One region of the Agromyces sp. NPDC055520 genome, then DNA from elsewhere that is predicted to be linked to it. Evidence: predicted binding sites of a transcription regulator. Region 1 holds the regulator's gene; the other holds the start of a gene.
The links. The regulator LexA, encoded in region 1, represses DNA repair genes until DNA is damaged. The targets are predictions, from matches to a motif close to TCGAACANNTGTTCGA.
Positions count from the first base shown of each region.

Region 1 (5,230 bases):
GGCGAGCTGCCCGCCGACGATTACGCTGCGCTCATGCGCGCCGAGATCGAGCGCGTCGTGCGGTTGCAGGAGGAGCTGGGGCTCGACGTGCTCGTGCACGGCGAACCCGAGCGCAACGACATGGTGCAGTACTTCGCCGAGCTGCTCGACGGTTTCGCGGTCACCAAGCACGGCTGGGTGCAGTCGTACGGCTCGCGCTGCACGCGGCCGTCGATCCTCTGGGGCGACGTCTCACGGCCGGCCCCGATGACCGTCGAGTGGTCGAGCTACGCGCAGTCGCTCACCGGGCAGCACATGAAGGGCATGCTCACCGGACCGGTCACGATCCTCGCCTGGTCGTTCGTGCGCGACGACCAGCCGCTCGGCGACACGGCGCGACAGGTGGCCCTCGCCCTCCGCGACGAGATCGCCGACCTCGAGACCGCCGGCATCCGCATCATCCAGGTCGACGAGCCGGCCCTGCGGGAGCTGCTCCCGCTGAAGCTCGCCGACCAGCCCGCGTACCTCGACTGGTCGGTCGGCTCGTTCCGCCTCGCGACGGGCGGCGCCGTGCCCGGCACGCAGGTGCACACGCACCTCTGCTACTCGGAGTTCGGCGTCGTCATCGACGCGATCAAGAACCTCGACGCCGACGTCACCTCGATCGAGGCGGCCCGCAGCCGCATGGAGGTCGTCGACGACCTCGAGACGAGCGGGTTCGACCACGGCATCGGTCCGGGCGTCTACGACATCCACTCGCCGCGCGTGCCGGGCGTCGCGGAGGTGCAGGCGCTGCTCGAGCGCGCGGCCGGGGCGATTCCGGCGACGCGGCTCTGGGTCAACCCCGACTGCGGCCTGAAGACCCGCGGCTACGACGAGACCGTCGAGTCGCTGCGGCACCTGGTCGAGGCGACGGCGGCGGTGCGGGCGTCGCTGACGGCGCCGGTTCTCGCCGGGTAGCGGCGACGACCGAGTGGATGTCGCGGCTCGCGGCATCCGCTCGGTCTCCCGAGTGGATGTCGTGGTTCGCGGCATCCACTCGGCTCATGCGGGGGTGACGCACAGGCGCGGCGGGTACCGTCGAGCCATGCAACTCGCGGTCCACGAATCCGGCGGGGGTGCGCGCACCGCGATCCTCATCCACGGCATCATGTCGGACTCGCGCGCATGGCATCGCGTCACGGCTGAACTCGCCGCACAGGGGTTCCGCGTGCTCGCGGTCGACCTCGCCGGCCACGGCCGCAGCCCGCGAGCGCTGCGATACTCTCCCGCCGCCTGGGCGAGCGACGTCGTCGAGACGCTCGAACCGCTGCTCGACGGCTCGCCCGACATCGTCATGGGGCACTCGCTCGGCGGACTCGTCGCGAGCATCGTCGCCGATCGGCTCGCGCCGCGTGCCGCGATCTACATCGACCCCGCCTTCTCGTTCCCGAAGGGCGTCAAGGGCTGGGCGTTCAAGGCCTTCTTCGCCGTCGCCCCGCGGCCCCGACGCTCGGCGCTCGTGCGCATGAACCCGAAGTGGAGCGCCGTCGACGTCGACATCGAACTCGCGACGCTTCGCGACTGGGACAAGCGCACGATCCTCGGCTTCGCCGACACCCGGCCGCTCGTGCCGCCGGCCCGGCTGGTGGCGCCGACGCTCGTCGTGCTCGCCGAGAAGAGCCTGCTCATCACGGCGAAGGTCGCACGTCAGCTGCGACGTCAGGGCATGACCGTCGAGACGGTGCAGGGCACCGGGCACACGGTGTTCCGCGACGATCACGCCGGCTTCATGGACGCCGTGTTCGGGTGGCTTCGCGACTTCGCGCCGACGGCGCCGGAGGTGTCACCCGCCGGTGCTCGGGTGGCCGCGTAACGGGAGACATCCGCTCGCTCGCGTGCCGGGCACGTTCGGTGTCCGCCCTTTCGGTGCCGGCCGTTTCGATGCCGGCCCTTTCGATGCCGGCGCGTTCGGTGCGGACCGTCAGACCGCGCGCAGCACGGCCACGACCTTGCCGAGCACCTCGGCCTCGTCGCCGACGATCGGTTCGAAGGCGCTGTTGCGCGGCAGCAGCCACGTGTGGCCGTCGCGTTGGCGGAACACCTTGACCGTTGCCTCGCCGTCGAGCATCGCGGCGACGATCTCGCCGTTCTCGGCGGTGCGCTGCGAGCGCACGACGACCCAGTCGCCGTCGCAGATGGCGGCGTCGATCATGGACTCGCCGAAGACCTTCAGCATGAAGAGCTCGCCCTTACCGACGAGTTGCCGGGGGAGCGGGAAGACCTCGTCGATCTGCTGCTCGGCCGTGATCGGCACGCCGGCGGCGATGCGCCCGACGAGCGGCACCATCGCCGCATCGCCGATCGGTGTCGGGTCGCTCGAGGTGGCGACGCGGTCGGTCACGCCCGGCAACTCGATGAGCACCTCGAGTGCGCGCGGGCGGTTGGGATCGCGCCGCAGGTAGCCGGCGAGCTCGAGCTGGTTGAGCTGGTGGGTCACGCTCGAGAGCGAGGAGAGCCCCACCGCGTCGCCGATCTCGCGCATGCTCGGCGGATAACCGCGGCTCGAGACCGAGCGCTGGATCATCTCGAGGATGGCGATCTGCTTGGCGCTCAGACTCTTGCGGCGGCGAGGCCTGCCCGTCGCCTGCACGTCGTCGGTGTCGGTGCTCAAGGTCTCCGCCCCTCGTAGCGGCCGTGCGGCCGGATGTCGGTGGTGTCTGGTCGACTGTCTTGCAGACATTCGAAACTGTATCCGTCTCACGAGCGTGCGGCAAACATCTGTTCGAGTGTGTCGGAGATCCGCTCTCCCGGTTCTTCGGAGTTTCATGCTTGCAATGTTCGAAAATCGAAGGTATGTTCGGAACAGAGATTCGCATCCGGCCCTCCCGGCCGAGGGCCGGGTGCGACTCCCACAGGAGGTGTGACATGAGCGCAGTGATCGCAACGAACGGCCCGGCTTCGATGCCGGTACCGATGCAGGCTCCGAGCTCGGGGCGTACCCGGCTTCGACTGACTCGTCGCGGGCGCGCCGTGTTCACCACACTCGCTGCCCTGCCGCTCGTGGTCTGGGCGTTCGTCGTGGTGCTCGGGTCGGGGGCCGCGGCCGCCGACATCGACGCCGTCGGCGCCACGTTCGAGTACGTCACGGTCGGTCAGGGCGACTCCCTCTGGGCGATCGCCGAGTCGATCGACCCGAGCGCCGATGTGCGCGAGGTCATCGACGAGATCATTCGCATCAACGGCCTCGACGACGCCGCGGTCGAACCCGGGCAGCGGCTCGCGCTGCCGGCCGCTCCGTGAACGCCCTCGTCACGTTCGCCGCATGACGCTCGTCTGAAACACACCGACGCGCCTCGTTAGGCTTGTGTGGTGACGAGCCTCGACGATCTCCCCATCCGCGACGACCTTCGTGGTCGCACTCCGTACGGGGCTCCGCAGCAGGCCGTGCCGGTCGCCCTCAACGTCAACGAGAACACGCATCCGATCCCCGAAGACGTCGCGCACGATGTCGTCGCCCGAGTGGCCGCGGCGATCCTGACGCTGAACCGCTACCCCGACCGCGAGTTCACCGCCCTGCGCCGAGCGCTCGCCGACTACCTCGGCCACGGCCTCGACCCCGCGCAGATCTGGGCGGCGAACGGCTCCAACGAGGTGCTGCAGCACATCATGCAGGCCTACGGCGGGCCGGGTCGTTCGGTGCTGGGCTTCGCGCCGACTTACTCCATGTACGGCCTGCTCGCCTCGGGCACCGGCACCGAGTGGATCACCGCCGGCCGCGACGAGGACTTCGAGCTCACCGCCGCGACGGCCGTCGCGGCGGTGCGAGAGCACGACCCCGACATCGTGCTGCTCTGCGCCCCGAACAACCCCACCGGCACCCCGCTGTCGATCGAGACGATCGAGGCGGTCGCCGACGCCGCTCGCGGCATCGTCGTCGTCGACGAGGCGTACTTCGAGTTCGCCGACCCCGGCACGCCGAGTGCCCTCACCTTGCTCGAGGGGCGTCCGCGACTGCTCGTCTCGCGCACCATGAGCAAGGCCTTCGCCTTCGCCGGCGCCCGCGTCGGCTACCTCGCCGGCGACCCCGCCGCGATCGATGCGCTGCGCCTCGTGCGGCTGCCGTACCACCTCTCGGCGCTGACCCAGGCCGCCGCTCTCGGCGCGCTCGCGCACTCGGCCGAAATGCTCGCGATGGTCGACGAGATCCGCGGGCAGCGCGAGCGCATCTCCGACGAACTCGCACGGCTCGGGTTCCACCCCTACCGCAGCGGCTCGAACTTCGTGCTCTTCGGCGGCGTCGACGACCCGCACGCCGTCTTCGAGCAGCTGCTGGCACGCGGCATCCTGATCAGGGAGATCGGCATCCCCGGCCACTTGCGGGTCACCGCGGGCACCGAGGCCGAGACCACGGCCTTCCTCGAGGCGATCGCCGTCTCGGCGCCGAACCCCGCGAATAGGATTGAGTCATGACCGCATCGAGCCCTTCGCGCACTGCCCGGGTGCAGCGCGAGACGAGCGAATCCAGCATCGACCTCTCGATCGACCTCGACGGCACCGGGTCGAGCGACATCGAGACCGGCGTTCCGTTCTACGACCACCTGCTCACGGCGTTCGCGAAGCACTCGCTGACCGACCTGACGGTGCGCGCGAGCGGCGACATCCAGATCGACGTGCACCACACAGTCGAAGACGTCGGCATCGTGCTGGGCCAGGCGATCAAGCAGGCGCTCGGCGACAAGCACGGCATCTCCCGCTACGGCGACGCCCTCGTGCCCCTCGACGAGGCGCTCGCGCAGGCCGTCGTCGACATCTCCGGTCGTCCGTTCCTCGTGCACACCGGCGAGCCCGCGGGCTTCGAGTACCACCTCATCGGCGGCCACTTCACGGGGTCGATGGTGCGGCACGTCTTCGAGGCGATCGCCTACAACGCGGCGCTGACCGTGCACGTGACCGTGCTCGGCGGGCGTGACCCGCACCACATCGCCGAGGCGGAGTTCAAGGCGTTCGCCAGAGCGTTCCGTCAGGCGAAGGCCTTCGACCCGCTCGTGTCGGGCGTGCCGTCGACGAAGGGCGCCCTGTGACCCGCAGCCGTCGTGTCGTCGTGCTCGACTACGGCTCGGGCAACGTGCACTCGGCCGCGAAGGCGCTCGAGCGCGCGGGGGCCGAGGTCACCGTGACCGCCGACCGCGCCGCGGCCCTCGAGGCCGACGGGCTGCTCGTGCCCGGCGTCGGTGCGTTCAAGGCGGTCATGGACCAGTTGCACGCCGTG
Region 1 covers NZ_JBSHJY010000010.1:52,606-57,835, forward strand. The annotation lists gene metE (5-methyltetrahydropteroyltriglutamate--homocysteine S-methyltransferase) at 1-939, shown strand, start outside; gene ACWGST_RS06830 (alpha/beta fold hydrolase) at 1,067-1,834, shown strand; gene lexA (transcriptional repressor LexA) at 1,943-2,611, opposite strand; gene ACWGST_RS06840 (LysM peptidoglycan-binding domain-containing protein) at 2,887-3,261, shown strand; gene ACWGST_RS06845 (histidinol-phosphate transaminase) at 3,331-4,431, shown strand; gene hisB (imidazoleglycerol-phosphate dehydratase HisB) at 4,428-5,042, shown strand; gene hisH (imidazole glycerol phosphate synthase subunit HisH) at 5,039-5,230, shown strand, end outside.

Region 2 (5,230 bases), on a different contig from region 1:
GTCGGGTCGTGCATGCCACATGCGGGTACATGCGGTGGAATGAAGTTATCCGTCGATGTCTGGACGGCATATGCCCCACTTTGGGGGAGACAACGAATCCTTTGCGCAACGATCGGCTCAATCCTGCGGTTCTGCACGCAAGAAACACGAGCGTGTCCCCCAATCTGGGGGCGATTGGGGTACAGATACGGGGTACACATGTACCCGCCCGTCGGGGGACGCCCGTACCCCGGGTGGCTCGAGCATGACGCAAGGATCCTTAGATTCTGTGCTACTCGCGCACCCAGAGATTGTGGCCCCCAGCCGATGCCAACCGAGTCCACTCCTCGTTCCCGTCTAGTGCATCGGCGAGCCGCTGGTTCCTTTCATCGGGCGAGAGCACAACGCAGGTCGTCTCGTCCGGGAGCGGGCTTTCTAGTGAAAGGACATGGAGATACTCATAGAGATGTTCGCGTCCGTAGAAGTCTGCCCGCCCATCGATCCACACCTTTACGTCCGGCCGGAGAAGGATGGTCGGGCCGCCGACCGTATCATTCCCCCAGAGGCGGCAGCCTCTTGGTAGCTGGTTAATCACGGCGGCTTCGGGGATGGTCGAAGCTTCAGGGATAGTCGCAACGGTCAGCGGGGTCGCCATGACCATGAGCCCGACCACGATTACTGTCCAGAATCGTCCCGACGTGTACTCGGTTACTCTCGGACGCGACAGGAAACCAACGGCAGTTGCCTGCCTATAATGCAGACGGTCGATGAGGCCCGAGGCCACCCCCGCCAAGACAGGCATAAGGATTAGCATCCCCGTCAGGGCGAAACGCAGCGAATCAAAACCCACGAACACAGCCGGCACGCCGAAAGCGGCGAGCGGGACAATGATCCTAACCCGTGCGTCAAACCTCCCGCCCCGTCGAACGAGACGCACGCTCCAGAGAAGTGCGAGGATCGCAAGCAGTACGACGACCACTGCAAATGGGACGTATCGGAGACCCTGAATACGGATGAGGTCGAAGATCGACTGCCATTCGCTAATCACTCCGCGACACACATCCGCGACGATGCGCGCGCGTTCGAGGGTGAGTGGGATCCCGTACGGCGAGGCGACGCAGCCGAGCAGGAGACCGACCGTCCCAGCAGCAGTCAGCCACAGTCGCTGCGCCAAGCGGATGCCTGGGCTCGCCCACCAACCGATGGCCCACATCACCGCGATCACTGCGGACATGAGCATGAATGAGAGGTGCAACCAGTTGCCGAGCAGCGACAGCGCGAAGCCCACTCCCCCTACGACAAGGAGGGATCGGAGCATGCTGGCCTTACCGACCTTGCCGCCCCACCACCATACGAAGAGCACGGCGACGAACATCAGTGACTGCACGACCACCGTGGCGCGTGGCGTGAACGCGGAAAAGCCGAACATCAGTACCGGCGCGAAGCCAATCAGAGTTGGGAAGGCGCGCGCCCCCACGAGCCGTGCGAGAACCAAGGCGAGCGCGAAGAACGTTGTGATGGATAGGAACGCGACCCAGAACAGCCCCCAGAATCCACCCGCCTGCCAGCCAACGCCTAGCACGACGTTCCACAGCGGTGAATTCGGGACCCAGTCACCGTCTTTCGACCATGACCAGGTATCCGGTCGTATCAGAGGCAGTCCCTCGAGATTCTCAATCCCCGCCCTCGCAGACCAGAATTGGTCGCGTTCTTGCGAGTTCGCTGCGCGCACTGCGGCGATCCCCACGAGGACGACAAATACCATCCACCAGCGGAAGCGCTCTGTCGCGATGGTCGACAGAAGGCGGGTTCTTCTCGATGGCAATTCGTCGAGTTCAAGCATCCGTAGGGGGTCCTTGCGGTCGGCGCGGTGTGATCTGGTCGAGGCTGACCGGTCGGATCGTTCTGGGCTCAGTTCAGGCAACATGCTGCGCCAGCGCCACGACCAGTCCCAGTTCGGGTGGCGTGCTCCGCGGCGATCTCCAGCCCCAGTGCAGGAATGCATCGGGGGCGGGGCACCCGCATCCGCTTGGGTTCCCGCAAGCTTGCCGTACTACGCGACTTCGCCGTCATCGGGGAAGCCGTCCGCGGTCTGCCGGCTGACGCGAAAGCCGCTCACTCTGACACTCCATGGCCCGCGATCGCCGGCCTTCGGAATGTCGTTGTCCACGAGTACTTCCGAGTCGAACCCGAGATCGTGATCGACATCCTCGACAAGCAACTCGAGTCACTCATGAGGAGCATCCGGAGCTCTCTCGACGAGTAGCGGTCACTCGTCAACGGCCGGGAGGGACGCCTGCCACGCGGCATCCACTCGGTGTATTCGCTTCGACAGGCTCAGCGACCGGGGCCTCGCCCGCGTTCCTCAACCCGCCAGCACAACCGCCACGAGCGCCCCCACGAGCATCGACGGGCCGAACGGAATCGATCCGCGCAGCGTCACCCGCCGCAGCACGAGGGCGACGATCGCGACCACTCCCCCGACGACGAATGCGGCGAGCAACCCCACGAGCCACGCCGACAGGCCGAACCAGCCGAGCAGCAGGCCGATCACGAGCGCGAGCTTCACATCGCCCATGCCCATCGACGACGGCGAGATGAGCGCGAGCACGAAGTAGACGGCGAACATCGCAAATGCCCCGGCGAGCGCCCAGATCAGCCGCATCCAGTCGCCCGCGGCCCAGGTCGCGGGCACGAGCAGCGCGGCCACCGCGTAGAGCGTCGGAAACACGACGGCGTTCGGCAGCCGCTTCTCGACGAGGTCGACGATCGAGAGCACGGTCGCGCAGGCGGCGAAGACGAGCAGCGCCGGCAGCAGCCAGAGGCCCGCGGCGTCACCGCCGAAGCGCAGGCCGAGCACCCCGAAGGTCACGGCGGTCGCCACGGCGGCGGCGATGCGGATGGTGGTGCGCCGCGGCATCCGCTCGCCGTGAATGGAACGCTCGACCCACGCTGCCAGCGGCCACCAGCCGAGCGCGAAGCCCGCGACGGCAGCGATGGCCGCGATGACGGCGGTGGATGTCGCGAGCAGAGGCATGATCGAGAGCGTAGTGGAGCGGGCTCTCACCGCCCTTCCGCTTTCACCGCCCTTGCGCTCTCGTCGCGCCCATTCGCATTCGAACAAAGCTTCGACAGAATGTCGGTGGGTGGTGAGAGCATCGAAGCATGACGAACGAGGGCGCGATCGCGAGCGGCGCAGCTGGTGCAGCCGATGCTGCCGGCGCGCCGGGAGCAGCCGGTGCAGCTGGTGCCGACGCGCTCGGGGCGCTCGACGGCGGGCTGCGAGCGCTCGTCTCGGTTCTGCGCGCGCGGCCGGTCGGTGATGCCCCGGCGCAGCACCCGACTGCAGACTTCGATGATCTCGGCGATGCGCAGCTCGTCGATGCGCTGCGGGCGATCACCGGCATCGAGCGCTCGCTCGAGCAGCTGAAGCTGCAATGCTCGTCGGCGATCGCACGGCGGTCTGCGGGTGAGTCCCGTCACGAGGGCCTCGCCGGTCGGCACGGGTATTCGACGCCCGAGCGGTTCATCGCCGCGACCACCGGTTCGAGCACGGCCGACGCCGCGAAGCTGCTCGCCGTCGCCAAGGCGACGACGCCGGCGCAGTCGTTCGGCGAGGCCCCGCGAGCGCCGAGGTACGCGTGCGTCGCCGCGGCCATCGCCGACGGCGCCATCACGATCGAGGCCGCGAACCGCATCATCGAATTCCTCGATTCCATGCGAGCGGATGCCGCGGCCGCGCCACTGCTCGAGGCAGAGACGAAGCTCGTCGAACGAGCCGCAGCCGTCGGCGTCGACCAGCTCTGGCGTTACATCAAGTACTTGCGGGCCGAGCTCGATGCGTGTGGAGTGCAGGCGCGAGAAGAAGAGCTGTGGGCTCAGCGTTCGCTGCGCATGTGGGAGGACCGGCGCGGATTGATCCACCTGCGCGCCTGTCTCGATCCGGCGACGGCCGCACCCATCAAGGCTGCGGTCGACGCACTCGTGTCAGCCGATCTGCACGCTGCTCGCGATGCGAAGAGCCGGCTTGCGGCGCGCGAGGCGGCGGCTGGGCGAGGCGGGGCGGGCGTTCTGGGCGATGCGTTCGCCGATGGCGCCGTGCCGGCGGGTGATGCTGGCGCGCGCGGTGCCGGCGCGCGGAGTGCTGTTGCGGGCGGAGCCGTTGCGGGCGGTGCCGTTGCGGGCGGGGCTGTCGCAGGCGGTGCTGTCGCGGGCGGGGCTGTCGCACCCGCCGGTGTTGCGCCCGATGCCGCCGACCGGGCACTCATGGATTCTCGCGGCATCGAGCAGATGGCGGCCGACGCGCTCGCAGATCTCGTGCGGCTCGCGAGCTCGGCGGTCGATGCGCCGCCCGCGCTGTCGAACGCGGCGGTCGTGGTGCGCATCGATCAGAAGTGCCTCATGTCCGACATCGGATTCGCGACGATCGACGGCATCGACGAGCCCGTCTCGCCGGCCACGGCGCGCATGATCGCCGCGAGCGCCGGGGTGATCCCGATGGTGCTCGGCGGCCCCGGCGAGGTGCTCGATCTCGGGCGGCGCAAGCGGTTCTTCACGAAGGCGCAGCGAATCGCCCTCGCCGAACGCGACGGCGGCTGCGCGCACCCCGATTGCGCGAGGCCGGTCGCCCATACGCAGGCGCACCACAGGCGGTACTGGGAGGCCGACGACGGACCGACCGACCTCGACAACGGGGTGCTGCTCTGCGCGTTCCATCATTGGTGCATGCACCACGACGGATGGGAGGTGTTCAGCAGGGAGGGGCGCACCTGGTTCGTTCCGCCGCGGCACCTCGACCCCCAGCAACGACCCCGCCCCGGCCGGCGTGCGACCCGGCTCGAGCTTCAGGCTGCGTAGAAGGGGGCGAGCGTGCGCAGGGCGTGCGAGCGAGCGGGCCTGCGAGCGTGCGAGCGAGTGCGCGAGCGTGCGAGCGAGTGCGCGAGCGTGCGTTCATGCGTGCATGCGTGCATGCGTGCATGCGAGCGAGCGGGCGGGCGGGCGGGCGGCGCTGCCTACGCTTCGTCGCGCGAGATGTCGACCATGTCTTCGCGCGGCACGACCTTCACGCGCACGCGACCCTCTGCAGCACCGAGCGACTGCTCGTGCTCGTCGAGGCGGTGCCAGCCGTCGAGATCGGTCCAGCGAATACCGCGAGACTCGAGCAACTCGATGACCGACTCCTCCGACGGAGACTCAGGGTCCCACCAATTGCCGAGGTCGTTGATGACGTGCTTGATCGTCTCCATCGCAT
Region 2 covers NZ_JBSHJY010000002.1:111,999-117,228, reverse strand. The annotation lists gene ACWGST_RS02180 (hypothetical protein) at 272-1,822, opposite strand; gene ACWGST_RS02175 (HepT-like ribonuclease domain-containing protein) at 1,979-2,245, shown strand; gene ACWGST_RS02170 (prepilin peptidase) at 2,345-3,016, opposite strand; gene ACWGST_RS02165 (HNH endonuclease signature motif containing protein) at 3,145-4,836, shown strand; gene ACWGST_RS02160 (FAD-dependent oxidoreductase) at 4,992-5,230, opposite strand, start outside.
Region 2: the regulator LexA is predicted to act here: its motif matches at 3,096-3,111, upstream of ACWGST_RS02165 (HNH endonuclease signature motif containing protein).